2 linked regions of the Pararoseomonas sp. SCSIO 73927 genome follow. The protein of the gene in region 2 binds, or shares a complex with, the protein of the main gene of each other region. Links are inferred from orthologs where the notes say so. Each region holds a gene or a part of one and is shown on either strand. Other genes may lie near its edges.

Region 1 (14,456 bases), 3.1 Mb from region 2 along the record:
TCCAGCCCCGCGGCGCGGGAGAGCGGCGGGGCGTCGCCGAGCCAGGGGTCGGACTGCTCCACCCCCGCCAGCGCGCGCATCCGCGCCGGCTCCCGCGCGTGCACCAGGCAGAAATCCCGCAGACGGCGATAGGCGGCGCCCTCCGCCTCCGTCAGCCGGGCCCCGTTAGCGGCGCCCAGCCGCTCCAGCGCTGCCACCGCCGCCAGGGCGCGCAGATGGCCGTGCAGGGCCAACCCGGCGCGCCGTATCTCCTGCGGCAGGGCGCCGCGCTCATCCACCCCGGCAAGCTGGGCCCGCATCTTCCCCAGCCCCCAGTCCAGCAGCGCCGTATCCCCCGCCGCCACCCCAGAGGCGGCGGCGGCCAGACCGGCCCAGGCGGCCTGGTGGTTGCGGGTGTCGCTGATCAGCGCCTCGGAGCGGCGGTCGTAGCGGGGCCGCGCCTCGTTCGCGACGGCTGCCAGCCAGCGCGCCACCCGGTCCACCCGCGCCGGCACCAGCCCCGGCGCCCCCCGCAACGCGAGGAAGGAGAGCGAGGCCCCCGCCAGGACTTGGATCCGGTGATAGCCCGCCTGCAGATTGAAGGCGCCGAGCAGGGCGTCGTTCCGCGCCCAGCTGTCCATGGCCTCCATCGCGCAGGCCGCGGCGCCGGCCGTCCCCGCCCGGTGTGCGGCCAGGGCGCGCTGCACCACGGCCAGCCAGTCCCGCAGTGGCTTCGCCGCCGCCTCGTCCATCGCGAAACGGCTGGGATCGGGGCGGGAGAAGGCGGGGTCGAGGAAGTAGCCGAAGCCCTCCAGGTTCCGCACCGGGCGCCCCACCGCCTCGCAGGCGGCATTCGTGCCGGAGGAGGCGGGCGCCGGCCGGAAGGGGCCGACCAGACGGCGCCGCTCCGGCCGGGGGCCGAGCGGCGGCGGGCTGGCGGCGGGCGGGCCGCGCCGGTTCCCGGTTCCAGCCTGGGAGAGGGCGGCGCCCGGCAGCAGGGCCAGGAGCGCGGGCACGGCGAGGACGGCACGGCGGCGGGGCGGCATGGCCCCATTCTGCCCGCGCGAGAGGGCCGCGTCAGGTCTCCGGGAAGAGGGGCAGTTCCCCGTTCTCGCCATGGCGGCGCCTGAGGCGTGCCGCCTCGGCGGCCCGGTGGCGCAGCAGCTCGTCCAGCAGCCGGTCCATCGTCTGCCAGAGCGGCTCCGTCCCCTTGCGCTCCTTCATCATCAGCGCGTGGGCGGCCAGCGTCACGTTGAGGGTGCCCCGGGTCGTTTCCGGCCGCGGCATCCGCATCTGGACGAGGGCCTTCTCCACCTCCTCCAGCGGCGCGCCGATCGCCTCCGCGATTCGCGCGGGCTCATGGCCCAGGCGGCGCAGGCGCCGCGCCTCGTCCCGCTGCTTCGGCGGCAGCGCGATCGCGGGACGCAGCGCGACCGTGCGCCGCGACATCTCGCCGGAGCCCGAGCCGGGCGGCTTACCCTTGAAGGCCATGGCTTTGACAACGCACTAAAACCGGCGGGGATTCAACCCTCCCGCAGCGCGGCCCCGGTGGCGAGGGGCGCGAGCGGCAGGGCGGCGGCCAGGAAAGCGGCCAGCAGGAGCAGAAAGGGGCGGGGTTCGCCGCCCCCCGCCCCGGCCTCGATCGCGCCGGCGGCGAAGATGACCACGGGCACGGCCAGGGGCAGCACCAGCAGGGGAAGAAGCACGCCGCCGCGCCGCGCGCCGAGAGTCAGCGCCGCCCCGAGCGTGCCGAGCAGCGAGAGCACCGCCGAGGCGAGCCCCAGCGCCAGGACCGCCACGCCCCAGCCCTCCACCGGCAGGGCCAGCAGCGCCGAGGCGACCGGCGCGGCGAGCAGGAGCGGCAGGCCCGTGACGGCCCAGTGCGCCGCCGCCTTGGCGAGGGCCAGGAGAGCCGGCGGCAGGCCGGAGGTGAGGAGCAGGTCCAGCGAGCCGTCCTCCGCCTCTCCCGCGAAGAGTCGGTCCAGCGGCAGCAGCGCCGCCAGCAGCGCGGCGGTGACAAGGGCGCCCGGCGCCAGCCGCGCCAGGGCCTCCGGGGAGGGCCCGACGCCGAAGGGGAAGAGCGCGCAGACGATGACGAAGAACAGCACCGCCGCCAGCGCCTCCGCCGGGTGGCGCAGGGCCAGGCGCAACTCCCGGAGGAAGACGTGACCCGCCATCGGGATCACAGCCGCAGCTCCCGCGCGCCCGGCAGGGGCAATGGCAGGTGGGTGGCGGCCAGCACGATCCCGCCCCGGGCCCGGTGCGCCGCCAGCAGCCCGCCCAGCCGTTCCACCGAGGCTGCGTCCAGGCCCAGCGTCGGCTCGTCCAGCAGCCAGAGGGGGGCGTCGCCCAGCGTCAACCGCGCCAGGGCCAGGCGCCGCCTCTGCCCGGCCGAGAGGGTGCGGCAGGGCAGCGCCGCGAGGGGGGACAGGCCCACCGCCGCCAGCGCCGCCTCCGGATCGCCGCCGCGCAGCCGGGACCAGAAGCGCAGGTCCTCCATCGGCGTCACGGCCGGCTTGATCGCGTCCTGATGGCCCAGATAGCGGGTGCGGGCGCCGTGGGCTGCCGGGTCCGAGGCCACGTTCTCCCCTTCCCAGGTCACCTGACCCTCCGCCGGCCGCAGCAGCCCGGCCAGGGCCCGCAGCAGGGTGGACTTGCCCGCCCCGTTCGGCCCCAGCAGCAGCAGCGCATCGCCCGGCGCCGCGGAGAAGGAGAGCCCGGCGAAAACCACCCTTCCGCCGCGCCGCGCGGCAAGATCCATTGCCGCCAGCAAGCCAGCCATACCCCCCGCGAAAGGTTCCGGCCCCTGGACCGGAACCCCCACGCCATGCTTCAAGCGCCCTTGAATTTCAAGCACGCGCGGGGAATTGCGACGCATGAGCAAGTACGGCCAGGACACCCTCAAGACGAAGCGCACGCTGGCGGTGGACGGGAAGACCTACCACTACTTCTCCATCCCCGAAGCGGCGAAGGCGCTGGGCGCCGATTTCACCCGCTTGCCCAATTCCCTGAAGGTGCTGCTCGAGCACATCCTCCGCTTCGAGAACGGCGGCTCCTACAAGGTCGAGGACGCGAAGGCGATCTCCGGCTGGCTCGAGAAGGGGCAGTCCTCGAACGAGGTGCCCTTCCGCCCCGCGCGCATCCTGATGCAGGACTTCACCGGCGTCCCCGCCGTGGTCGATCTCGCCGCCATGCGCGACGGCATGCTGAAGCTCGGCGGCGACCCGCAGAAGGTGAACCCACTGGTCCCCGTGGACCTCGTCATCGACCACTCCGTGATGGTGGACGTGGCCGGCACGGCGGACGCGCTGACGAAGAACGTGGACCTGGAGTACGAGCGCAACGGCGAGCGCTACGAGTTCCTGCGCTGGGGCCAGGGCGCCTTCAACAACTTCCGCGTCGTGCCGCCGGGCACCGGCATCTGCCACCAGGTGAACCTCGAGTACCTGGCGCAGGTGGTGTGGACGGACACCGACGCCGGCGACGTCTACGCCTACCCCGACAGCTGCTACGGCACGGACAGCCACACCACCATGGTGAACGGCCTCGGCGTGCTGGGCTGGGGCGTGGGCGGCATCGAGGCGGAGGCCGCGATGCTCGGCCAGCCCATCGCCATGCTCATCCCCGACGTGATCGGCTTCAAGCTGGTGGGCAAGCTGAAGGAGGGCGTGACGGCGACCGACCTCGTGCTCACCGTCACGCAGATGCTCCGCAAGAAGGGCGTGGTCGGCAAGTTCGTGGAGTTCTACGGCGCCGGCCTCACCAACCTGCCCGTCGCCGACCGCGCGACCATCGGCAACATGGCCCCCGAGTACGGCGCGACCTGCGGCTTCTTCCCCGTGGACGAGGCGACGCTCGGCTACCTGCGCCTCTCCGGCCGCGACGAGCACCGCATCAACCTGGTGCGCGAGATCTCCAAGGCGCAGGGCATGTGGCGCGACGACAGCACGCCCGACCCGGTCTTCACGGACACGCTGGAGCTGGACCTCTCCACGGTTCTGCCCTCCATGGCCGGCCCGAAGCGCCCGCAGGACAAGGTGGTGCTGACGGAGATCTCCAACTCCTTCGCCAAGGAGCTGCCGAACCTGGCGGTGGAGGGTGCGCCCCCGCTCGGCGCCCGCGTGCCGGTGGCTGGCGCCAATTACGATCTCGGCCACGGCGACGTGGTGATCGCCGCCATCACCTCCTGCACCAACACCTCCAATCCCTACGTGCTGGTGGCCGCCGGCCTCGTCGCCCGCAAGGCGCGTGAGAAGGGGCTGACGGCGAAGCCCTGGGTAAAGACCTCCCTCGCCCCCGGATCCCAGGTGGTGACGGACTACCTGAACGCCTCCGGCCTCCAGGCGGACCTCGACGCGCTGGGCTTCCAGACCGTCGGCTATGGCTGCACCACCTGCATCGGCAATTCCGGCCCGCTGGAGGACTCGATCGTCGCGGCGATCGAGGATCACAAGCTGGTCGCCGCCTCCGTGCTCTCGGGCAACCGCAACTTCGAGGGCCGCGTGCACCCGAACGTGCGCGCCAACTACCTCGCCTCCCCGCCGCTGGTGGTCGCCTACGCCATCGCCGGCACCATCACGAAGGACATCACGACCGAGCCGCTGGGCACGGGCAAGGATGGCCAGCCGGTGTACCTGAAGGACATCTGGCCGGAGCAGGCCGAGATCAACGACACGGTCCACCGCGTCCTGACCCGCGAGATGTTCCAGTCCCGCTACGCCGACGTGTTCAAGGGCGACGAGCACTGGCAGGCGATCAAGGTCGATGCCGGCACGGACACCTACCGCTGGAATTCCGGCTCCACCTACGTCCAGAACCCCCCCTACTTCGAGGGCATGGGCGTGGAGCCGAAGCCCGTCGCCTCCGTGCGCGGCGCGCGCGTGCTGGCGGAGCTGGGCGACAGCATCACCACCGACCACATCTCCCCGGCCGGCTCCATCAAGAAGGCCTCGCCCGCCGGCGAGTACCTGCTGGAGCACCAGGTTCGTCAGGCCGACTTCAACTCCTACGGCGCCCGCCGCGGGAATCACGAGGTCATGATGCGCGGCACCTTCGCCAACATCCGCATCAAGAACGAGCTGGTCCCGGGCATCGAGGGCGGCATCACCAAGCACTACCCCTCGGGCGACGTGCTGCCGATCTACACGGCGGCCATGCGCTACAAGGAGGAAGGCGTGCCGACGGTGATCTTCGGCGGCAAGGAGTACGGCACGGGTTCCTCCCGTGACTGGGCCGCGAAGGGCACGATGCTGCTGGGCGCCAAGGCTGTGATTGCCGAGAGCTTCGAGCGCATCCACCGCTCCAACCTCGTCGGGATGGGCGTGCTGCCGCTGGTCTTCAAGCCGGGCGAGGACCGCAAGACCCTCGGCATCACCGGCGAGGAGACGGTGGACATCCTCGGCCTCGAGGACCTGAAGGCGCGGATGCTGCTGGACATCGTCATCCACCGCCCGGACGGCACGGAGACCCGCACCCAGGTGCAGTGCCGCGTCGATACCGCGGACGAGGTCGAGTACTACAAGCAGGGCGGCATCCTGCACTACGTGCTCCGCAGCATGGCCGGGGTGAAGGTCGCCGCCTGATCCGCCGCGCAGAACGGACATGAAGGGGCGCGGGCCGAAAGGTCCGCGCCCTTTTCGCGCCCGCGGCGTCCCTGCCGGCCCGGCGGCGCAACCCCGCAGCGGGCGCCGCGTTCGCCCGCCGGCAGAGGGGTTCGGGTACGCATGATCGGCGACGCATGAGGCGGGCCGTCTTGGTGATGAACGAGCGGGCCGGAACCCTGGCCGGGCGGCCGGACCTGCCCGCCCTGATCGAGGCCGCCCTGCGCCGGGTCGGCTTCGACCTGACCGTCATCCACGGGCACGGCGACGACATCGCCGCCCGGCTGGAGGTGGCGATCGCCACCGATGCCCCCATCGTGCTCGTCGGAGGCGGGGATGGCACCATCCGCGGCGCGGCGGCCCGGCTGGCCGGCACGGACCGCGTGCTGGGCGTGCTTCCGCTCGGCACGCTGAATCTTCTCGCCCGCGACCTCGCCATCCCGCTCGACCCGCTGGCGGCCGCCGAGGCCCTGGCCCGCGCCGAGACGCGCCCGATCGACGTGGGCGAGGTGAACGGCCAGGTCTTCCTCTGCCAGTCCGTGATTGGCATCCCCAACACCATCGGCCGCACGCGCCAGCGCTTCCGGCGCAAGGGCGGGCTCTACGCCGTGCTGCGCGCGGCCCTGGCGGTGCTGCGCGCCCTGCTGCGGCAGCGCCCGATGCGGCTGATGGTGAACGCCCCGGGGTGGCAGAAGCCCTGGCGCCTCTGGACCCGCGCCATGTCCATCGTGAACAACGGCTACGAGGAGGGGACGGGGCTGATGTTTCATCGCTCCCGCCTCGATAGCGGCACGCTCTACCTCTACGTCAGCAAGAACTTCTCGATCGGCTGGACGGCGAAGATGATGATCGCCATGGCGCTCGGCATGTGGAAGCGCCGCAGCGATATCCACATCCTCACCAGCCCCGCCTTCGCCATCCATTCCCGCCGGCGGCGCCTGCTGGTAATGAACGACGGGGAGGGGTCGGTCCTCCGCACCCCGCTGCAATACGCGCTGCGCCCGCGCGCCCTCCACGTCCTCTCCCTGCGCGCGGCGTGAGCGGGCGGGCATGCGGATCATCGACCACATCTCCGACCTGCACTTCTGCCGGGTGGACGGGCGGGCGGCGGACGCCCTGCTGGCGCGCCTCAACGCCGATCCCGCGCACCTCGTCGCCGTCTCGGGCGACCTCACGATGCGGGCGCGGCGGCGGGAGTACCGCGCCGCCCGCGCCTTCCTGGACGGGCTACAGGTGCCCTGGGTAGCGGTTCCCGGGAACCACGACATCACCGCCTACTATCCGTGGGAGCGCTTCCTCTCCCCCTTCGGCCGCTGGGAGAGCTTCATCGCTCCGGACACGGAGCCGATGTTCGAGGACGAGGAGATCCAGGTGATCGGCCTCAACACCGTCTCCCGCGGCGGGCTGCACCTGCAGTGGGAGAACGGGAAGGTCCCCCGCGCCGGGCTGCTGCGCCTGCTGCGCCGCCTGCGCCGCCTGCCGGAAGGGCCCTTCCGCATCGTGGTCGCGCACCATCCCTTCCTGGCCCCGCCGGACCAGCCGGGCACGCCCGTGGTGCAGCGGGGGGAGCGCGCGCTGCGCGACCTCGCGCAGGGCGGCGTGCGCCTCGTCCTCTCCGGCCACCTGCATGTGGGCTTCCACAACATCCACAGGATCACGGCGGAGGAGGGGGACCGGCTGACGGTGCTCCAGGCCGGATCCGCCATCTCCACCCGGCTGCGCGGGGAGGCCAACTCCTACAACCGCGTGGTGGTGGAGAACGGCCGCGCCCGCTGGACGGTGCACCACTGGGACGGCGAGGCCTGGCGTTAGCCAGGCTGCTGCCGCGCGGCCGGACGGGCCGGGGCGGATGATTACCGCCCGGCCCTCCACGCAAGGGCGACGGGCACGGCCAGGGCGCAGAGCGCGGACATGGCCAGGAAGGCGCCGGCGCCGGCCTGGGCGTAGAGCCATCCCGCCATCAGCAGGCACAGCGCCTGCGCCCCCGTGGTGCCGAGCGCCGCGTGCAGCGCCTGCGCCGCCAGGGCCTCCCCGGGCGGCGGGTTGGAAGAGAGCCACCGCATCGCGCCCATGTACTGCACCCCGAAGGTCAGCGCGTGCAGGAGCTGCAGCGGCACCAGCAGCGGCAGGGCGGTGGTGGCCGCCAGCGCCGCCCAGCGCACCACCCCCGCCCCGGCCGCCAGCAGCATCAGCGCGCGCGGGGAGAGGCGCCCGAGCAGCGGCCGCGCCAGCAGGAAGAGCAGCACCTCCGCCGCCACCCCGATGCCCCAGAGCAGCCCGATCGTCTCCGCCGAGTGCCCGGCTTGGGCCCAGTGGATGGAGGAGAAGCCGTAATAGGCCGCGTGGCTGCCCTGGATCAGCGCGGAGAGGAGCACCAGCCGCCCGAACCCCGGCCGCCGCAGCAGGTGCAGGGCGAAGGCGCCGCGCAGCCCGCCCCGCCCGACCGGGACGGCCTGCGGGGCGCCCCTCTCCGGCCGCGGCAGGGCGAGGGCGGCCAGCACCGCAGTGGCGTAGCACCCCGCCAGCAGCCAGGGCACCGCTTCGTACCCCTTCCACGCCGCCAGGCTTCCCGCCCCGACGGAGCCGAGGATGAAGGCGACCGAGCCCGCCGCCCGCACCGGCCCGAACTCCGCCCCGGCCCGCCGGGTGGCGGCCAGGGTCATCGCCTCCCCGATCGGGCCGAGGGGCGCCACGGCGGCCGCCATGACGATCTGCACGGCCAGCAGCGCCACGAAGCCCTGCGCCGGCAGGAGGAGGGGCGCCGCCAGCGCGGCGAGGAGCGCGCAGGGGATCATCACCCGCCGCCCGTCCCCCAGCCGGTCCGCCAGCCGGCCCAGCGCGGGGCTGACGAGGAAGCGGACCAGGGAGGCGGCGAAAAGGAGCTGCGCCACCGCCTCCGGCCCCAGTCCTTTCGCGGCGAGGAAGGGCGGCAGGAACGGCATCGTCACCCCCACGCCGAGGAAGCTGGCGGCGAGGAGGAAGGCGAAGCGGCCCAGGAAGGTCGGGGCGGAACTCATCTGGGCGTCAGAATCCCGGACGGGCGAGGGCTTGCCAAGGGCGCCGCCTCCGATGCCCGGCGAGCCATGTTCAGCCCCCATGTTCAGCGTATGTGCTTGCCAACCCGGGTTCGGCCCCCCACACCTCCCCGCAGATGAGCTCCTTCTCAGACCGCCAGATGTTCGCATCCCGGGTGAAGGCCGTCCTCGGCCCGACCAACACCGGCAAGACCCATCTGGCCATCACCCGCATGCTGGCCCATTCCAGCGGCATCATCGGCTTCCCGCTGCGCTTGCTGGCGCGGGAGAACTACGACCGGATGGTCGCCGTGAAGGGGGCGAAGCACGTCGCCCTCATCACCGGGGAGGAGAAGATCCTGCCCCCGGACGCCAAGTGGTTCGCCTGCACGGTGGAGGCGATGCCGCTGGACCGCCGGGTGGAGTTCGTGGCGGTGGACGAGATCCAGCTCTGCGCCGATGCGGATCGCGGCCATGTCTTCACCGACCGGCTGCTGCACGCCCGCGGCATGGTGGAAACCATGTTCCTGGGGGCGGAGACAGTCCGCCCCCTTCTCCAGCGCTTGGTTCCGCAGGCGGAGGTGGAGAGCCGCCCCCGCCTCTCCCAGCTCACCTATGCCGGCCCGGCCAAGCTCACCCGCCTGCCCTCCCGCTCCGCCGTCGTCGCCTTCTCGGCCGGCGAGGTCTACGCGATCGCGGAGGCCATCCGGCGCCGGCGCGGCGGCTGCGCGGTGGTGATGGGCCGCCTCTCCCCCCGCACGCGCAACGCGCAGGTGGAAATGTACCAGAACCGGGAGGTGGACTTCCTGGTGGCGACGGACGCCATCGGGATGGGGCTGAACATGAACGTGGACCATGTCGCCTTCGCCTCCATCCAGAAGTTCGACGGCCACCGCCCCCGCCAGCTGACGGCGCAGGAGGCGGCGCAGATCGGCGGCCGCGCGGGCCGCGGCATGCGGGACGGCACCTTCGGCGTGACAGCGGACTGCCCGCCCCTGCCGGAGGACATGGTCCACAAGATCGAGAACCACCATTTCGAGCCGCTGACGCAGTTGGCATGGCGGAACAGCGACCTGGATCTCTCCAGCCTGGACGCGCTGCTGACCGGCCTCTCCCTCCCCCCGCCCCGCCCGGGCCTGGCGCGGGGCAACGACGCGACGGACCACATTACGCTGGAGCACCTCTCCCGCGACGCCGAGATCCGGGGGCTGGCGCGGGGCCGCGCGCGGGTGCGGCTGCTGTGGGAGGCCTGCCAGATCCCGGATTTCCGCAAGCTCTCGGACGAGTCACACACTCGTTTCTGCGCCCGTGTCTTTCGGCATCTCGTGGAGGATGGCAATCTGCCGGCGGACTGGGTCGCCTCCCAGATCCGGTACCTCGACAACACCGAGGGCGACCTCGATACACTCATGGCCCGGCTTGCGGGGATCCGCACCTGGACGTATGTCGCCGCCCGCTCCGACTGGCTGAAGGATGCCACCGCCATGCAGGAGGCCGCCCGCGCTGCCGAAGACCACGTCTCCGACGCGCTGCACGAACGCCTCACCGCCCGCTTCGTGGACCGCCGCGCGGCCCACCTGATCCGCAAGCTCGACGAGGGGGAGGAGAACCTCCTCTCGGCGGTCGCGCGGAACGGTGAGGTCACGGTCGAGGGACACGTCGTCGGCTCGGTGAAGGGCTTCCTCTTCGAGACCGCCGCCGACGCGGAGGACGAGGAGGAGCGCAAGGTCATGCTCCGCGCCGCCCGCCGGGCGTTGCGCGAGGAGATGCCCCGCCGCGTCGCCGCGCTGGAGACGGCGCCGGACGACGCCCTGAGCCTCACGAAATTTCAGCGCATCGCCTGGAAGCCGGAAGGCGCGGACGAGGCCGCCGAGGTGGCGAAGCTGAAGCCCGGCACCACGGCCGAGAAGCCGGTGATCGAGCCGATCGATTCCGAGTTCGTGGACGGGGCCGAGCGCGAGCGCATCCGCGCCAAGCTCGCGGCCTGGTTCGAGGCCCTGGTCGCCCGCGACTTCGCGCCCCTGATCGAGGCCGAGAAGAAGGCCGAGGAGGACGCGGAGCTGCGCGGCCACCTCTTCCGCCTGCGCGAGTTCCTGGGCCTGCTGCCCGGCGGCACCGAGAGGGAAATCACCCCGGAGATCCGCGCGAAGCTGAAGGCCATCGGCGTGCGCGCCGGCCGCTTCGCCCTCTACATCCCGGAGATGCTGAAGCCCCGCCCCATGGCGCTGCGGGCCCAGCTCTGGGCGCTGAAGGCGAACCAGGCGGTGCCGGAGCTTCCCGGCGGCGGCCTCGTCTCCATCACGCCCCCGCGGGACTGGCCGCGCGGCTTCGGCGCCACCATGGGCTGGGTGCAGGCCGGGCCGATGCTGGTGCGTCTGGACGTGGCGGAGCGCATCGCCGGCGAGCTGGGCCACCTGACCCGCCGCGCCGCCGCCGCCCTGCCCGTGGACGTGGCCAGCCGCCTGGGCGCCAAGGCCGATACGCTGCCGGCGGTGCTGACCGCGCTCGGCTTCCGGCTGGTGACGCCAGAGCCGCTCGCCGAGGACGTCTTCGGCCCGCCCGCGCCGCAGCTCGTCGCCGCCCGGCGGGAGGAGCACCACCACAACCGCGGCGGCCGCGGCGGCGAGGGTCGCCGCGGCGACCGCAACCGCCAGGGGCAGCGCGGAGGTCCGGCCGGCGCGCAGGCCGATGCGAAGCCCGCCGAGGGGGCTGCCGAAGGGGCCGACGCAGCGCCCGCCGACGGGGCGGCCATTGAAGGAGTGGCCGCCGGGGACGCGACCGCCGAGACCGGAACCGCGACGGAGGCGCGCGAGGCCCGTCCGCAGCGCGGCCCGCGGCGCGACGATCGCGGCGGCCAGCGGGACGGCCATCGTGGCGGCGACCGCGGCGGGAACCGTGGTGAGCCTCGGGGTGAGCATCGGGGCGAGTATCGCGGCGACCGCGGCAGCCGCGCCCCCGGCGAGGATCGCGGCCCGCCCCGCAACGGGCGCCCGGAAGGCCGCCCGGAAGGCCGCCCTGGCGGCGGCTACGGCAACGGCCCGCGCCGCGACCGGCGCGATGACGGCCCGGCCACCCCGCGGCCCGTCTTCGAGCCCGCGCGCGGCAAGGGCCCGGACCCCGACAGCCCCTTCGCCGTGCTCGCGAAGCTGAAGCTCGGGAAGAGCTGACCCGGCGCGCATGGCGGAAGCGGAAGACCGGGACTGGCAGCGCCTGGACAAGTGGCTCTGGTGCGCCCGCCTCTCCAAGACCCGCTCCGCCTGCGCAGCGCTGGTGGAGGCCGGCTCCGTCCGACTGAACCGCCAGCCCGTGGACAAGCCCCACGCCCGGCTGCGGCCGGGTGACGTGCTCACCCTCGCGCTCGGCGGGCCGGAGCGCGGCGTGGTGAAGGTGTGGCGCGTGCAGGCCCTGGCCGGGCGCCGCGGCCCGCCCGCCGAGGCCCGCGCCCTTTACGAAGAGATCGCCCCGGGTTGAGCCCGGCCCCCGCCGGCCGTGTCTGGCGCGGCGCCGCCGGCGCATGGGCCATCGGCTTTCTCGTCTTCGCCGCCTGGGCATTGTGGGCGGGCGAGGACACGAACTGGGACCTGCAGAACTACCACGATTACGGCCCCTACGCCCTGCTGCACGGGCGGCTGGGGTTGGATGTCGGCCCGGCGGGCATCCAGGGCTACTTCAATCCCCTGCCCTACCTTCCCCTGTACGGGCTGCGACAGCTCCTGCCCCCGCCGGCCGTCGCCGTGGCGGTGGCGGCGATCCAGGCGCTGACCGTCGCCGCCGCCTGGATGCTGGCCGGGGCACTGGGCGCGCGGGACGGCACTGTCCGCGCGGTGGCGGTGCTGGCGGGCGCGACGGGCGCCATGGCCATCTCGGAGATCGGGACGAGCTTCGCCGACCTGGCCCTGGCCGCGCCGGTGCTGCTCGGCCTCCTCGCCCTGATCCGGGGATGGGAGGGAGACCGGCGGCTCTTCCTCCTCTCCGGGGTGCTGGTCGGGGGAACGGTGGGGCTGAAGCTGACCAACGCTGTCTTCATCCCGGCCCTGGCCGCGGCGGCCCTGCTGCCGTGGCGCGGCTTCGCCCCCACCCTCGCCGCGGTCTGGCGTGTCGCCGCCGGCGGGGCCGCCGGCCTGCTGCTCACCGGCGGCGCCTGGGCGGCCTATCTCTGGGCGACGCTGGGCAACCCCGTCTTTCCCGCGATGAACGGGCTGTTCCGCTCGCCCTCCGCCAACCCGGACTCCTTCGCCGACCTCCGCTTCGTGCCGCAGGGGCTCGGGCAGGCCTTGCTCTACCCCTGGTGGATTGCGACGGGCGCGCATCCCACGGCGGAGTTCCCCTCCGCCGATCCGCGCCTCCTCCTGGCCCTGCCGGTCGCGCTCCTGGCGCTCGCCGCCACCCTCATTCGGCCCCATCGCGCGCGGGAGGAGGAGGCGCGGCAGCGGGCCATGCTGTTCCTGGTGGTCGGCGCCGCCGTCTGGCTGCTCGGCTTCGCCATCCACCGCTACGCCATCGTGCCGGATCTGCTGGCGGGGATGCTGCTGGTGATTCTGGCCGCCGCCGCCCCTCCCATGCGCCTGTCCCTGCCCGCGGCGCTGGCCGTGGCCGCCCTTCTCCTCGCGGCCACCCGTGCCCCGGACTGGGGCCACCGGCCCTGGGGGGAGGCGCGGCCCCTCGTGCCGCCCCTATCCCTCGGAGCCCCCGCCGCCGTCCTCGTCACCGCGCATCCCATGGGGATCTGGGGGCCGGTGCTGCCGCGGGAGTCCCGCCTCCTCGCGATGACCGACACCGGGCTGGCGACGGGCGGGCCGCTGCGGGCGAGGATCGAGGCCGGGCTGCGCGCCCCGCCGGGCGGACGGCTCCTCACCCTCGGCCCGGACCTGCCGATGGAGGAGTCCACCCGCGCCACCCTGGCCGCCTACGGCGTGGTGCCGACCGGCCCCTGCGAGCGAGCCCCGGGCGCCGCCGGCACCCCCGCCATCGCCTGCGTCGCTGCCCTGGCGCCGCCCCGCCGCCTTGCCGCGCCCGATCTGGCGGAGGGAGAGGCGGTGGACTTCACCGCTTCCGGCCCGGGTTGGGTCCACCTCGTCGCCCGCCCGCTGCCCGCCGCCCCGGGGTGGGACCCGGCCGGGCCGGAGGGAACGCGGGCGGCGGACGGCGCCCGGCTGGTGCTGCGCCTCGTCCCAGGGTCCGGCCCGGGGCCGCACCGGCTCGCCTTCGGCCTGCGCGCGGCAGGGGATGGGCCGGCGCGCATCACCGTCTCGGCTGGCGGCCGCCCGGCGGCGACCTGGGCGCTGCCCGCTTCCGGAGAAGCGGAGGGCCATCTCTGCCTGACCCAGGCGCCCGGCGTGGTCGAGCTCTCCTTCTCGGGCGGCGCCTTCCTGCTGCGCCGCATGGCCCTGCGCGCGGCCGGGCCGGGGGAATGCCCGGCCTGATGCCCGTCCGAGTTCCGGCCACCCGGCCCGGCGCACCGCTGCCCCGACGAAAGCCTCGCTTGCATGCCGCGCCGCAACGGTCCATCTGCGGCGCACGGGAATTCTGCTCCGCCCCGCGGGCCGTGAAGGGACGTGCTTGTGACCTACGTCGTCACCGAGAACTGCATTCGCTGCAAGTACATGGACTGCGTCGAGGTGTGTCCGGTGGACTGCTTCTACGTCGGCGCCAACATGCTGGTGATCCACCCCGACGAGTGCATCGACTGCGGCGTTTGCGAGCCCGAATGCCCTGCCGAAGCCATCTTCCCCGACAGCGACGAGCGCGCCACGGACTGGGCCGAGCTGAACCGCACCTACGCTGCCCAGTGGCCGAACATGTCCCGCAAGGGCGAGCCGCCGGCCGACGCGAAGGAGTGGGACGGCAAGCCCGACAAGAAGGC
Region 2 (14,151 bases):
CCTCCTCCACCTCGCCCCAGTGGCGCGGCAGGTAGAGGCGCATCGTCGTGCCCTGGCCCGGCTCTGAGTAGATGCGAACCTGCCCGCCGGACTGGCGGGCGAAGCCGTAGATCATGGACAGGCCCAGCCCCGTGCCCTGGCCAACGGGCTTGGTGGTGAAGAAGGGGTCGAAGGCGCGGGCCACCACCTCGGGCGGCATGCCCGTGCCGGTGTCCGTCACGCAGACCGTCACGTACTGGCCGGGCTCCATGTCCCGCTCCCGCGCGGCGCGGTCGTCGATCCAGGAATTCGCCGTCTCGATCGTCAGCCGCCCGCCCCCGGGCATCGCGTCCCGCGCGTTGATCGCCAGGTTGAGGATGGCGTTCTCCAGCTGGTGCGGATCGCAGAGGGTGGGCCAGAGGCCGACGGCGAGCACCGTCTCCACCTCGATGGCCGGACCCATGGTGCGGCGGATCAGCTCCTCCATGCCCTGGATGAGCCGGTTGGCCCCGGTCGGCTTCGGGTCCAGCGTCTGCCGGCGGGAGAAGGCGAGCAGCCGGTGCGTCAGCGCCGCCGCCCGGTCCGCCGCGCCCTGGGCGGCGGCCACGTAGCGCTCCACCTGCCCGAAGCGCCCCTGGGCGATGCGGGTTCGCAGCAGCTCCAGCGACCCCACGATGCCGGTGAGGAGGTTGTTGAAGTCGTGCGCGATACCGCCGGTCAGCTGGCCCACCGCCTCCATCTTCTGGCTCTGGCGCAGCGCCTCCTCGGCCTGCCGCAGCGCCTGCTCCCGCTCCCGCTCCTCCGTCACGTCGCGGCCGACGGCGCTGATCAGCCCCTCCCCAAAGGCTGCGGACCAGTCGATCCAGCGCCAGCGCCCGTCCTTGTGGCGGTAGCGATCCTCCACTCGCATCACCGGCCCATCGCCGGAGAGGCGCGCCAGCCGGTCCCGCCCGCCCGCGGCATCGTCGGGGTGGATGAGCTCGAGCACGCTGCGCCCGACCACCTCCGCCTCCCGCCAGCCCAGCGTGGCGTGCCAAGCGGGGTTCACCGCAACGATTGTCCCATCCGGCCGCAGGACGAGCATGATGTCGGCCGAGAGGCGCCAGAGGCGGTTGCGGTCCGCCGTGCGGGCGGCCACCTCCGCCTCCAGCCCCTCGTTCAGGGCGCGGAGCTGCGCCTCCGTCCGCTTAGTGTCGGTGATGTCGTAGATCACCCCGCTGAAGCGCAGCCCCGCCGTCTCGGCGTCCCGCAGGTACTCGCCGCGCCGCTTGAGCCAGCGGGCCTCCCCCGTATCGGCCCGGGCGATCCGGAACTCGGCCTCATGCACCGTGCCCAGGGCCGGCAGGGCGGCCTCGTCGGTCACGTTATCGTCGATGATCGGCAGGTCGCCGGGATGCACCACCCCGTTCACCGTCCGCACCGGCAGGTCAGGCGCAGGGCGCAGGCCGAGCAGCTTGCAGAACTGGTCCGACACGGCGGCGGTGGCGAAGCCCGGCATGTACTCGAAGGTGCCGATCCCGCCCGCGGTCTGCGCGATGCGCAGCCGCTCCTCCACCCGCTTCTGTTCGGTCACGTCCACCAGCGTGCCGAGGAAGTGGCCGGGGCCGCCCCCCGCATCCGGGTAGCGCCGGCCCCGCGCATGGACCCAGCGCAGCCCCAGCCCGGGCACGAGGACGCGGCACTCCCGCGACAGAAGCTCCGCCCCGCGCAGGATGGCGCCCACCGCCAGGCGGATGCGGGTGCGGTCCTCCGGATGGATGGCATTGAAGAAGGCGGCCGGGGGAACGCCGCGCGCCGCCTCCTCCGGCGTCACGCCCAGCAGGGCGGCCAGGCGAGCGTCGCCGTTGATCCGCCGCTCCGCCACGTCCCAGTCCCAGGAGGCGAGGATCCCGGCGGCGGCCAGGGCGTCCCGCAGCTGGCGGCCCTCGCCGCTGTCCTCGGTGCGGCTCACCCGCGCGGCCGGCCCATGGGGGCGTGGTTCAAAATCGACTGTTCCTCGCGTGGCCCCGGTGCGCCGGGCAGCGGCGACAGATGACCGGCTTCCCGAACGCGTTCAAGGCCCCAGCGTTCCATCGCCCAGGCCGTTGCCCAAGCCGTTACCCAGGCTATCGCCCAGGCGCCAGCCGGGCCGGTGCCCGGGCTGGCCGCCGGGATGTCGCACCCGCCGGCACCCTCGCTGCCACCCCGGCCACCGCTCCCCCGCCCGCCCCGCGGCGAAACCCCGCCATGGGCCCGGGCGATAGGCCCTTGAAGCCAAGCCTCGATGTCCGGAGGGACCCATGCACGCCAAGATCACCGTCCACGTCGGCCCGGACCGTCTCCTCGCCTGGCTGTCGGACCCCGCGAACGTCCGCCACTGGTTCGCCCACCTGCGGCACGAAGCCGACGTGCTGCCCGACGCCGGGATGACCGCCGATACGGACTCCCGCACCATCCGCTGGACCACCGAGCCCGCCGGGCGGATGGAGATTTCGGGCAGCGGCGAGACGGCCAGCCTCTCCCTCACCTTCGAGGAGGGCGGGCGCGAGCACGAGCCGCCGGCCGAGGAGGAGAGCCCGGACGACGCCCCCACCAACGCCGGCAACGCCCTGCGCAGCATCAAGAGCCACGTGGAAGCCGTGGACGGCGGCGACCCGGACATGCACACGCCCGGCATCGTCTCCAAGGAGGCGGTGGAGGAAGCGGAGCGCGAGATCGCGGCCGACCCGGAGCACAGCGGGACGCCGCGGCGGTAGGGTGGCGCCAGGGGGCTCCGCCCCCTGGAACCCCCGCCAAGGGCCTGAGGCCCTTGGAACCCCTTCTGGCTGCCGCCGCGCCGTCCTGAGACGGGATCTCCGCGTGACGGGCCCCTTCCTGCCCTTGCAGTCGCCTCGGGTCACCGACCCGAGGCGCACCGTCAGCAGGGTAAAACCACCTACTAGAAAAAGATGATGGAGAGGGGTCCGGGGAGAGGAAGAATTCCTTCTTCCTCTCCCTGGCCACAGACCGGACGCCAAGGATCAGGCCGGATCGCCCTCCAGCCTCGGCCCCGGCCGGACAGCCAGCACCTTCCAGATGCCGTCCGCCGCCGCCACCAGTCTCTCGCCGACGGTCAGCTGCCCGCGCAGGAAGATCACGGACTTGGCCAGGCGCACCACCTCGCCCCGCGCTTCCAGGAACTCGCCGGGGTGGGCGGCAGCGATGAAGTGGGTGTTCATCTGCATGGTGACAGCGGGTTTCTGGTCGGTGGCGTGCCAGGCGGTGAGGCCCAGCGTGTTGTCCAGCATCGTCATCAGCAGCCCGCCATGGGTAATGCCGTGCCCGTTCAGGTGGTACGGCTCCACCAGGAGGCCGTAGGCCCAGCCGTTCCCCTCCGGCCGGGACCAGTAGGGGCCGGTATGGGCGGAGAAGCCCACCGGCGGGCGGCGGGACCAGCCCGCCGCTTCGGGATCGAAGTTCACGCCGCGGCCTTCTCGTCCAGGGCGGCGAAGCTGCTGCCCTCCTCTGCTAGGCGCACCAGCAGCGCGGCCGGCATCAGGCTCTCGTCGCCGCAGGCAGCGGAGAAGCCACGAAGGCGCTCGACGATGTGCTTCAGCCCCACCTGGTCGGCGTGGAACATCGGGCCGCCGGTCCAGGCGGGCCAGCCGTAGCCGTTGAGCCAGACGGTATCGATGTCCCCGGCCCGCGCCGCGATGCCCTCCTCCAGGATGCGCGCGCCCTCGTTGATCATGGGGAAGAGGAGGCGCTCGGTGATCTCCTCCCGCGGGATGGCGCGGCGGGTGACGCCCTGCTCCGCCGAGACGCGCTCGATGATTGCGACCACCTCCGGGTCCGGCGCGCCGGTGCGGCCGTCCGAGGAGTAGTCGTAGTAGCCCTTCTTCGTCTTCTGGCCGAGGCGCCCGGCCTCCACCAGCGCGTCGGCCACGGGGGCCTTCTTGCCGGTGGCCTGGCGGATGCGCCAGCCGATGTCGAGGCCCGCGAGGTCGCCCATGGCGAAGGGGCCCATGCGGAAGCCGAACGCGTTGAGGGCGGCGTCCACCTCCTCCGGCCGCGCGCCCTCGATCAGCAGGCGCTCGGCCATGGCGGTGCGGCGGGCCAGCATGCGGTTGCCGATGAAGCCGTAGCAGACGCCGGAGACCACCGGCACCTTCGCCAGCTTGCGGCCGATCTCCACGGCGGTGGCAAGGGCATCGGGCGCCGTCTCCTTCGCGCGCACCACCTCCAGCAGCTTCATCACGTTGGCCGGGGAGAAGAAGTGCATCCCCAGCACGTCGGCGGGGCGGGTGGTGCTGGCGGCGATCTCGTCCACGTCGAGGTAGGAGGTGTTGGTGGCGAGGATGGCGCCGGGCTTGGCGATCTCCTGCAGCTTGCCGAAGATCTCCTTCTTCAGCCCCATCTCCTCGAACACCGCCTCCACCACGAGGTCGGCGTCGGCCGCGGCTTCCAGGCCGACCTTGCCCTCGATCAGGCCCATGCGCTTCGCCTTCGCGTCCTCCGCCAGGCTGCCGCGCTTCACGGAGGTGGCGTAGTTGCCCTCCACCCGCTCCAGGCCGCGCTGCAGGTTCTCCTCGGTCGTCTCGATCAGGGTCACGGGGATGCCGGCATTGGCGAAGCACATGGCGATGCCGCCGCCCATGGTGCCGGCGCCGATCACGGCCGCCTTCGCCACGGGGCGGGGCGCGGTGCCCTTGGGCAGGCCGGGGATGCGGGCCGCGGCGCGCTCGGCGAAGAAGACGTGGCGCAGGGCGGCGCTGCGGGGGTCGTCGCGCAGGCGGGTGAAGTGGGCGCGCTCCACCGCCAGCCCCTCCTCGAAGGGCTTGTCGAAGCAGGCGCGGACGGCGTCCACGCAGGCCTCGACGCTCGGGTTGTTCGGGTTGCGCTTGAGGATAGCGGCGGCCGCCTCCTCGAAATCCTCGCGGGCGCCGAGGTTCGCGCGGTCCTTCGGAACGGCGGGCAGCGCGCCGCCGGCCAGCTTCAAGGCCAGGGCCTTGGCAGCAGGCAGCACGTCCTCGGCGATCTCGTCCACCAGCCCGTTGCCCTGCGCCTCCTTCGCGGCGATCGGCTTGCCCTCGGCCATGATCTTCAGCGCGGGGGCGGCGCCGATCAGGCGAGGCAGGCGCTGCGTGCCGCCGGCGCCGGGCAGGAGGCCGAGATTCACCTCCGGCAGGCCGAGCTTCGCGGAAGGCGCGGCCACGCGGGCGTGGCAGCCCAGCGCCACCTCCAGCCCGCCGCCCAGTGCCGCACCGTTGATGGCGGCGACCACGGGCTTGGTCAGGGTCTCAAGGGCCGCGATGGTCTCCGGCAGGCTCGGCGGCACGGGCGGCTTGCCGAACTCGGAGATATCGGCGCCGGCGATGAAGGTCCTACCCTCCGCGGCCACCACCACGGCGCGCACGGCGGGGTCGGCGGCGGCGGCCTCCACGGCGCGCTTCAGCCCGCCGCGCACGGCGGCGCTGAGGGCGTTCACCGGCGGGTTGGCGATGCGGATGAGGGCGATCCCGTCCTCGACGCTGCTGGTGACCGGCTCCTGCTGAGTCATGGACGGCTCTCCTTCTCCCCGCCAGACCGTTGTTTTCGATCGAAACTTCCGGTCCGCTTGCCGTCGAGGAAAGAGCCGCGGGGCCGGGGCGTCAAGCGCCGGCGCCGGGAAGGGCCCGCGCCGCCGTTTCGGTGCGGAAACAGCACGGCTGCGTGAGGGCCCTGCCCAGCCGCCCGGTGCGGTGCCAGTTGCTGAAGGTCAGGTCCCTCCAGGGCTGGCAAGGCCCGGACGGGACCGCCGCGGCGATGGCGCCGCGGTCGGGGAGGATTGTCCGATGGCCGAGAACACGTCGCGGAGCGTCATGCACGGCGGGGATGCCGCCGCCTTCGCGGAACCCGCGATCCAACGGATCGGCACCGCCGATCTGGCGGATGCCCTGTCGCGGGGCTGGCGGGACTTCCTGGAGGTACCGACCCAGCTCTTCTTCCTCTGCCTCATCTACCCGGTGATGGGGCTGACGCTCGGCTTCGCCGCCTCCGGCAACAACCTGCTGCCGATCCTCTGGCCCCTGGCGGCCGGTTTCGCCCTCGTCGGTCCCGTCGCGGCGCTCGGCCTCTACGAGATGAGCCGGCGGCGGGAACAGGGGCAGCCGGTGGGCTGGCGCGACGGGCTGCGCGCCTACGGCTCGGCCTCGATCGGGTCCATTCTCGCCGTGGGGGTGGTCCTTCTCGCCCTCTTCGTCGCCTGGATCGCCTGCGCCCTCTGGATCTGGCGCAGCACGATCGGCCCGGCCGAGATCGGCTCCTTCACGGATCTCCTGGCCGCGCTGCGGACGCCGGAGGGAACCCGGCTGATCCTGCTCGGCAACCTCGCGGGCTTCCTCTTCGCCGTGGTGGCGCTGGCGGTCAGCGTCGTCTCCTTCCCCCTGCTGCTGGAGCGCGACATCGGGGCGGGCGCGGCGATCCGCACCTCCCTGCGGGCGGTGGCGGCCAATCCGGGGCCGATGGCCGCCTGGGGCGCGATCGTGGCCGGGCTGCTCTTTCTCGGCTCCCTGCCGCTCTTCGTCGGGCTGGCGGTGGTGATGCCGGTGCTGGGCCACGCCACCTGGCACCTCTATCGGAAGGTGGTAGCCTGACGCAGGAATGAGGGGGGCGGCCGCGTTCCCGGGCGGGCCGGGCGTTCCAGCGCGGCCCGGACGGGGCTAGAACGGCGGCGATGCGCCCCATGCCGCCCCCCGCGCCCGCGCCGATCCTGCACCGGTTCGCCAATCCCGGCCGCTTCCTGCGGGCGACAAAACGCCTGATGCCCTGGCTCTGGGGGCTGTCGCTGGCGGTGCTGCTGCCCTCGGCCGCCTGGGCGCTGCTCCTCTCCCCCGCCGATTGGCAGCAGGGAGAGACGGTGCGGATCATGTACGTCCATGTTCCCATGGCCTGGCTGGCGATGGGGGGCTATGCGGGCCTGGCCGTCGCCTCCGTGCTGGCGCTGGTGTGGAAGCACCCGCTGGCGGACCTGGCGGCGCGGGAGCTCTCCCCGGTGGGGGCGGTGGTCACGGCGCTCTGCCTCGCCACGGGCAGCCTCTGGGGGCGGCCGATGTGGGGCACCTGGTGGGCCTGGGACGCGCGGATGACCTCCGTGCTGGTGCTGTTTTTCCTCTGGGTCGGGCACGCCGCGATCACGCGCGCCTTCGAGGAGGAGGAGCGCGGGGCACGGATGGGCGCCATCCTGGCCCTGGTGGGGGTGGTGAACCTGCCGATCGTGAAGTTCTCCGTGGATTGGTGGAACACGCTGCACCAGCCGGCCAGCGTGGCGCGGCTGGGCGGTCCCTCCATGCACGTCTCCATGCTCGGGCCGCTGCTGGCCTGCGCGGTGGGGTTCACGCTGCTGTTCACCACGCTGGTGCTGGCGCGGGTGCGGGCAGCGGTGATGGAGCGGCGCGTGGCGGCGCTGGAGCTGGCGCGGGCCCGGGCGGCAGACGGTGCGGCGGATCGCCCGGCGGATCGCCCCGCGCCGGGGGATGCGGTGGTGGCATGAGCGCGCATCTGTGGAGCGTGGTGGCGGCCTGGGGGCTGGCGGCAGCCGCCTTCGGCGGGCTGGCGCTGGGCGCGGCGCTGCGCCATCGGGCGGCGGCGCGGCGCCTGGGTGAGTTGGAGCGAGCCCTGAGGGGAACGGCAAGGGGAACGGCATGAGCGGCGCGACGGCGGCCCAGGACGCGCAGTCCGGTGCCAACTCCGGCGCAAAGTCCGGCACAAAGTCTGGCGCAAAGTCTGGCGCAAAGTCTGGCGCGAGGCCCGTCGGGCTGGGTCTGGCCGCGGCGCGGCGGCGGCGGCGGCTCTGGGTGCTGCTGCTCTGCGGGCTGGGGCTCGGGACGGCCTCGGCGCTGGCGCTGACGGCCTTCCAGGACAACCTCGTCTTCTTCCGCTCCCCCTCCGACATCGTGGCGGGCGCGCCGAATGACGGGCGCGCCTTCCGCCTGGGCGGGCTGGTGGAAGCTGGCAGCGTGGTGCGGGACGGCGAGCGGGCGCGCTTCCGGGTGACGGACGGCGCGAACACGATCTCCGTCGCTTATCGCGGCGTGCTGCCGGACCTGTTCCGGGAGGGACAGGGCGTGGTGACGCTCGGCCGGATGCTCCCGGATGGGAGTTTCGCCGCCGCCGAGGTGCTGGCGCGGCACGACGAGACCTATATGCCGCCCGAGGTGAAGGACGCGCTGGAGCGCAGCGGGCACTGGAACCCGAGCCAGGGTGCGGCGCCGCCGCCCTCCGGCTGGAACACGATGCAGCCGGCACCGGCCGGAGCCAGGACGGGCGAATGATTCCTGAGATCGGGCATTTCGCGCTGGCGCTCGCGCTGGCGCTGGCGCTCGCGCAGTCCGTGCTGCCGCTGGTGGGCGCGCAGCGGGGCGAGGCGCGGCTGATGGCCTCCGGCGCGGGGCTGGCGACGGGCGTGCTGATCGCGGTGGGCGCCGCCTTCGCCGCGCTGCTGTGGTGCTTCGCGGAGAACGACACCACCGTCACCAACGTCGTGCAGAACAGCCACTCCGCGAAGCCGATGCTCTACAAGCTGTCCGGCGCCTGGGGGAACCACGAGGGTTCCATGGTGCTCTGGGTGCTGATCCTCGCCCTCTGCGGCGGGGCCGTCGCGGTGTTCGGGCGCGGGCTGCCGGCGGCGCTGCGGGCGCGGGTGCTGGCGGTGCTGGGCATGATCGCGGCCGGGTTCCTCGCCTTCGTCCTCGCGACCTCCAACCCCTTCACGCGGGTGTGGCCGCCGGCGGTGGATGGGCAGGGGCTGAACCCCGTGCTGCAGGACCCTGGCCTGGCCTTCCACCCTCCCCTCCTCTACCTCGGCTATGTCGGCACGGCCGTGACCTTCGCCTTCGCCGTCGCCGCGCTGATCGAGGGGCGCGTCGATGCCGCCTGGGGGCGCTGGGTGCGTCCCTGGGCGCTCGCCTCCTGGTCCTTCCTCACGCTCGGCATCGCGCTGGGGTCCTGGTGGGCCTATTACGAGCTGGGCTGGGGCGGGTACTGGTTCTGGGACCCGGTGGAGAACGCCTCCCTCCTGCCCTGGCTCGCCGGCTGCGCGCTGCTGCACTCCGCCATCGTGGTGGAGAAGCGGGAGGCGCTGAAGACCTGGTCGATCTTCCTGGCGATCCTTGCTTTCTCCATGTCGCTGCTCGGCACCTTCCTCGTTCGCTCCGGCGTGCTGAACTCCGTGCACGCCTTCGCCAATGATCCGGAGCGCGGCGTGTTCATCCTGGCGCTGCTGTTCATCACCATGGGCGGGGCCTTCGCGCTCTTCGCGTGGCGCGCGCCGGCGCTGGTGCCCACCGGGGTCTTCGCGCCGCTCTCGCGGGAGGGGGCGCTGGTGCTGAACAACCTGCTCCTCTGCACGATTGCGGCGGTGGTGCTGGTGGGCACGCTCTACCCGATGTTCGCGGACCTGATCCTGCGCGCGAAGATTTCCGTCGGCCCTCCCTTCTACCAGGCCACCGTCTTCCCGCTGGCGCTGCCCCTGGTCCTGGCCATGGCGGCGGGGCCGCTGATGGCGTGGAAGCGCGCGCGGGCCTGGCCGGTGCTGCAAAGGCTGTGGTGGGTGGCGGTGATCGCCTCCCTCGTGATCGCGCTGGTCTGGCTGGTGCAGGGCCTTCCGGTCCTGCCGGCGCTGGGCTTCGGGGCGGCGTGCTGGCTCATCCTCGCGGCCTTCGTGGACGTGGCGGAGCGCATCGCCCTCTTCTCCCGCCCGCGCGCGGCCTTCGCGCGCGCCCGCGGGCTGCCGCGCGCGGCCTGGGGCGGGGCGGTGGCCCATGCGGGCTTCGGGATCAGCCTGCTCGGCATGGCCGGGATGGGGCTGGCGACGGAGCGTCTGACGGCGGTGCGGCCAGGGGAGACGATCCTCCTCGGCGGCTACGAATGGAGGCTGGAAGGCGTGCGCGACGCGGTGGGGCCGAACTATACGGCGCGCCACGCCACCGTGACGGTGACGCGGAACGGCAGCACGGTCGCGGTGCTGGAGCCGGAGAAGCGCAACTTCCCGCTCGCCCGCCAGAGCACGACGGAGGCCGCCATCCACACCACCTGGGCCTCCGACCTCTACGCCGTGATGGGCGAGGAGGAAGGGGACCGGGCGACGCTGCGCCTGCACCACAACCCGCTGGCGCCCTGGATCTGGCTGGGCGGCGCGGTGATGGCGCTCGGCGGCGGCATCTCGCTCTCCGACCGCCGCGCGCGCGTGGGCGCCCCCGCCCGGCGCCGGACCGCCGCGGAGGCGCGGGCGTGAGCGGGGCGGAGCCTTCTCGTCCCCTGGCCCGTCGCGCGCTGCTCCTGGCGCCGCTGGGGCTGGCGGCCGCCGGTGGCCTCGGCTTCTGGGCGATGCTGCGCGGGATGAAGGACGGGTCCTACGACCCGCGCGGCGTGCCCTCCGCCCTTCTCGGCAGGCCGGCGCCGCGGCTCGCGCTGCCGGCACTGGAAGGCGTGGACACGCCGGGCTTCCAGCCGGAGGCGCTGGCCTCGGGCGGGCCCGTGCTGGTGAACTTCTGGGCCTCCTGGTGCGTGCCCTGCGTGATCGAGCACCCGCAGCTCATGGCCCTGCAGGCGCGGGGCGTGCGGTTGCTGGGCGTGAACTACAAGGACAAGGCGCCGGAGGCCGGGCGCTTCCTGCAGCGGCACGGAAACCCCTTCTCCGGGCTGGTCGTGGATGCGGAGGGACGCGCGGGAATCGAGTACGGGCTCTACGGCGTGCCGGAGACCTACCTCGTGGACGGCAACGGCATCGTGCGCTGGCGCTGGGCCGGGCCGATGACGCCGGACACGCTCTCCGCCGAGCTGGACCCGCTGCTGCGGCGGCACGCGTGAGGGCGCTTCTCTTCGCGATGCTGCTGGCGCCCCAGCTTCTTGTCACGGGGCTGGCGCTGGCGGTGGGCCGCCCCTCGGAGATGCTGCCCGACCCGGCGCAGGAGGCGCGGGCGCAGGAGATCGGGCGCGAGCTGCGCTGCATGGTCTGCCAGAACCAGTCCATCGAGGACAGCGAGGCGGACCTGGCACGCGACCTGCGGCGGCTGGTGCGGGAGCGCGTGGCGTCCGGTGAATCGGACCGGGCGGTGGTGAGCCACATCCACGACCGCTACGGCGACTTCGTGCTGCTGCGCCCGCCCTTCAGCCTGGTGACGGCCCCGCTCTGGGCAGTCCCGGTGCTGGTGCTGCTCGGCGGCGCCCTGGGCATCCTCCTGATGCGCCGCCGCTCGGCGGAGCGCGCGGGGCCAGCGCCGCTCTCCCCGGAGGAGCGCGCGCGGCTGGCGGCGCTGGAGCGCGAGCCGTGACCTGGCTCCTGACGGGATTGCTGGCCGCGGCGGCGCTGCTGCCGCTGGCCTGGATCATCCTTCGCCCGGCACGCGCCACCGACAGGGCGGCGGCGGACCGGGCGCTGTACCGCGCGCAGCTCGCGGAGCTGGAGCGGGACCGCGCCTCGGGCCGCTTGGACGAGGCGGCGCACGCGGCGGCGCTGCTGGAGGTGCAGCGGCGGCTTCTGGCCGTGCCGGAGGCAGCGCCGGCGCGGGCGGGCGGGCGCGGGCCGCTGCTGGCGGGGCTGGTGGCCGTGCCGGTGCTGGCCTTCGCGCTGTATTTCCTGAACGGCTTCCCCGCCATGCCCTCCGCCACCCTCGCGGAGCGGCGGGACGCGGTGGCGCGGGACGAGGCGCTGCTGGCGGAGCTGCGGTTGCGCCTGCAATCCATGCCGCCGCGCGCCCAGCAGACGCGCCAGGGCTGGCTGCTGCTGGCGGAGGCGGAGCGGAACCGCGGGCGCCCTGCCGAGGCCGCGGCGGCCTATGGCGAGGTGCTGAAGATCGGCTTCGACCCCGACCTCGCCTCCCAGCGCGCGCAGGTGCTGCTGGAGGCCGGGATGGTGGAGGAGGCCGCCGCCTTCCTCGCGGATGCCCTGCCCCGCGCGCCCGGCCATGTCGGGCTGCGCTTCCTGGCCGGGCAGGCGGAGGCGCAGGCCGGGCGCCCCTCGGCGGCGCGGGCGACGTGGCAGGCGCTGCTGGCCACCGCGCCCGATGGCGCGCCCTGGAAGGGCATGGTCGAGCGGCGGATGCAGTCGCTGCCATGAAGGAAGCTGGGGGCGCCGTAGGCCTGGAGGCGCTCGAGGCCCGGCTGCGGCAGGACCTGGAATGGCTGGAACTGCCGGCGAAGCCCTGGGTGCCGGAAACGGTGGTGGAAGGCCGCCCGGTCTCCGACGTGGTGGTGATCGGCGCGGGCATGGCGGGGCTGGCGGCCTCTGCCGCGCTGCGGCTGGAGGGCATCGACCGGCAGCGCGTGCTGGACCGGGCGGACCAGGGAAGGGAAGGCCCCTGGGTGACCTATGCCCGGATGGAGACGCTGCGCTCGCCCAAGGGGTTGGCCGGGCCGGCGCTGGGCTTCGGCGCCCTCACCTTCCGCGCCTGGTTCGAGGCCCAGTTCGGCGCGACCGCCTGGGAGGCGCTGGGCAAGATCCCGCGCGCCCAGTGGGTGGATTACCTGAACTGGTACCGCCGCGTGATGGCGGTGCCGGTGGAGAACGCGGCCCAGGTCTCGCTGATCCGCCCGCGCGCGGACGGGCTGGTGGCGCTGGAGATGGCGGACGCTTCCGAGATCCTGTGCCGCCGCCTGGTTCTCGCCACCGGGCGCGACGGGTTGGGCGGGGAGTACGTGCCGCCCATGGCCCGGCGCGTGGATCGCCGGTTCTGGGCGCATTCCCGCGACGAGATCGACTTCGCCGCCCTGCGCGGCAAGCGCGTGGGCGTGGTGGGCGCGGGCGCCTCCGCCATGGACAATGCGGCGACGGCGCTGGAGGCGGGCGCGGCCTCGCTGGACCTGTTCGTGCGCCGCCCGGCCCTGCCGCGGGTGAACAAGTTCACCGGCATCGGCAGCCCCGGCGTGGTGCACGGCTTCGCCGGGCTGCCGGACGCGTGGAAGTGGCGCTTCCTGCACTATGTCGGCGCGACGCAGACGCCCCCGCCGCGCGACAGCACCATGCGCGTCTCGCGCCACCCCCATGCGCGCCTGCACCTGGCCTGCCCGGTGACGGGGCTGCGGGAGGCGGATGGCGCGCTGGTGGTGGAGACGCCGCGGGGCGGGTTCACCGTGGACTTCCTGATCCTTGCCACCGGCTTTCACGGGGCGATGGAGACGCGGCCGGAGCTGGCCCCCATCGCGCCGCATGTCCGCCTGTGGCGGGACCGCTTCCCGGCGCCGGAGGGGATGGAGAGCGAGGAGCTGTCCCTCTCCCCCGACCTCGCGCCCGACTTCTCCTTTCAGGAGAAGGTGGAGGGCGAATGCCCGGCGCTGCGGAACATCCACGCGTTCAACTACCCGGCCACGCTGAGCCACGGGAAGCTGACGGGCGACATTCCCGCCATCTCCGCCGGGGCCCGGCGCCTGGCGCAGGGCATCGCGCGATCCCTTTTCGTGGAGGACCGGGCGACGCATTTCGAGCGGCTGGTGGCCTACGAGACGCCCGAGCTCCTGGGCGACGAGTGGCCCGAACGATGACGGTTGAGGTGACGCCATGGACGACCTGATCGAGAGCATCCTGGGCATCGCGCCCGGATCGCCGCTGGCCGAGTTGCGGCGCCGCAGGCCGGAGGCGCTGCAGCACGCCCAGGGTGCCTACCGGGAGCTGCTGATGCCGGAGGACCCCGGCAACGTCTCCCACGTGGAGCGGGCGGCGCTGGCCCTGCGGGTGGCGCTGCGCGAGAACGACGCGGCGCTGGCGAGGCACTTCCGGGGCCTGCTGGAGAAGGCGGGGGCGCAGGAGTCGATCATGCTGGCGGAGGACCTCTCCGCCGCGCCGATGGAGGGGCGGCTCGCGGCGCTGCTGCGCTACGCCGACGTGGTGGGCACCCGCCCGGCCGAGGTGACGCAGGGCACGATCGACGCGCTCTCCGCCATGGGGCTCACGCCGCGCGACATCGTGGCCGTCACGCAGCTCGTCTCCTTCGTGCCCTACCAGGTGCGGGTGATCGCGGGCCTTCGCGCCATGCTGGATGAGGGCGCCGCTCCCGCAGCGGCGAAGGAGAAGGCGGCATGAAGCGCTTCACCATGGAGGAGGTGGGCTGGACGCCGCGCATCCCGCCGATCGAGGAGGCGACCGCCACGCCTGCGCAGCGCGCGGCGCTGGACGCCTGCCCGCCGGCCCAGCGCGGTTCCGCCTATTTCCGCACCCTGGCGAACGACCCGGGATCGCTG

Evidence for each region.
Region 1: the proteins of ccmE (region 2) and ccmB are in contact, whole or in part, in a solved structure (PDB 8CE8), measured with the Escherichia coli proteins. The link is inferred for Pararoseomonas sp. SCSIO 73927 from one-to-one orthologs.

What each region holds. Positions count from the first base shown.
Region 1 is NZ_CP146232.1:3,324,936-3,339,391, reverse strand. Bases 330-3,324 are described here. They hold ccmB (heme exporter protein CcmB), read right to left. Parts: upstream 2,157-3,324; coding sequence 1,503-2,156; downstream 330-1,502. Other genes in these bases: acnA (aconitate hydratase AcnA), read left to right, coding at 2,856-3,324; ccmA (heme ABC exporter ATP-binding protein CcmA), read right to left, coding at 2,162-2,761; VQH23_RS15540 (hypothetical protein), read right to left, coding at 1,057-1,470; VQH23_RS15545 (alginate lyase family protein), read right to left, coding at 330-1,025. Outside these bases: more of VQH23_RS15545, read right to left, coding at 1-329; more of acnA, read left to right, coding at 3,325-5,561; VQH23_RS15520 (diacylglycerol kinase family protein), read left to right, coding at 5,717-6,619; VQH23_RS15515 (metallophosphoesterase), read left to right, coding at 6,630-7,391; VQH23_RS15510 (MFS transporter), read right to left, coding at 7,433-8,596; VQH23_RS15505 (helicase-related protein), read left to right, coding at 8,731-11,760; VQH23_RS15500 (S4 domain-containing protein), read left to right, coding at 11,771-12,064; VQH23_RS15495 (hypothetical protein), read left to right, coding at 12,061-14,016; ferredoxin FdxA, read left to right, coding at 14,155-14,456. UniProt on the Escherichia coli protein: Required for the export of heme to the periplasm for the biogenesis of c-type cytochromes.
Region 2 is NZ_CP146232.1:183,806-197,956, forward strand. Bases 6,805-9,494 are described here. They hold ccmE (cytochrome c maturation protein CcmE), read left to right. Parts: upstream 6,805-7,739; coding sequence 7,740-8,249; downstream 8,250-9,494. Other genes in these bases: VQH23_RS01035 (heme ABC transporter permease), read left to right, coding at 6,805-7,468; VQH23_RS01040 (hypothetical protein), read left to right, coding at 7,465-7,623; VQH23_RS01050 (heme lyase CcmF/NrfE family subunit), read left to right, coding at 8,246-9,494. Also shown: VQH23_RS01010 (PAS domain-containing protein), read right to left, coding at 1-1,930; VQH23_RS01015 (hypothetical protein), read left to right, coding at 2,259-2,714; VQH23_RS01020 (PaaI family thioesterase), read right to left, coding at 2,979-3,419; VQH23_RS01025 (3-hydroxyacyl-CoA dehydrogenase NAD-binding domain-containing protein), read right to left, coding at 3,416-5,497; VQH23_RS01030 (DUF2189 domain-containing protein), read left to right, coding at 5,772-6,572; more of VQH23_RS01035, read left to right, coding at 6,662-6,804; more of VQH23_RS01050, read left to right, coding at 9,495-10,210; VQH23_RS01055 (DsbE family thiol:disulfide interchange protein), read left to right, coding at 10,207-10,785; VQH23_RS01060 (cytochrome c-type biogenesis protein), read left to right, coding at 10,782-11,249; c-type cytochrome biogenesis protein CcmI, read left to right, coding at 11,246-12,034; VQH23_RS01070 (NAD(P)/FAD-dependent oxidoreductase), read left to right, coding at 12,031-13,455; VQH23_RS01075 (CMD domain protein), read left to right, coding at 13,472-13,993; VQH23_RS01080 (peroxidase-related enzyme), read left to right, coding at 13,990-14,151. UniProt on the Escherichia coli protein: Heme chaperone required for the biogenesis of c-type cytochromes. Transiently binds heme delivered by CcmC and transfers the heme to apo-cytochromes in a process facilitated by CcmF and CcmH.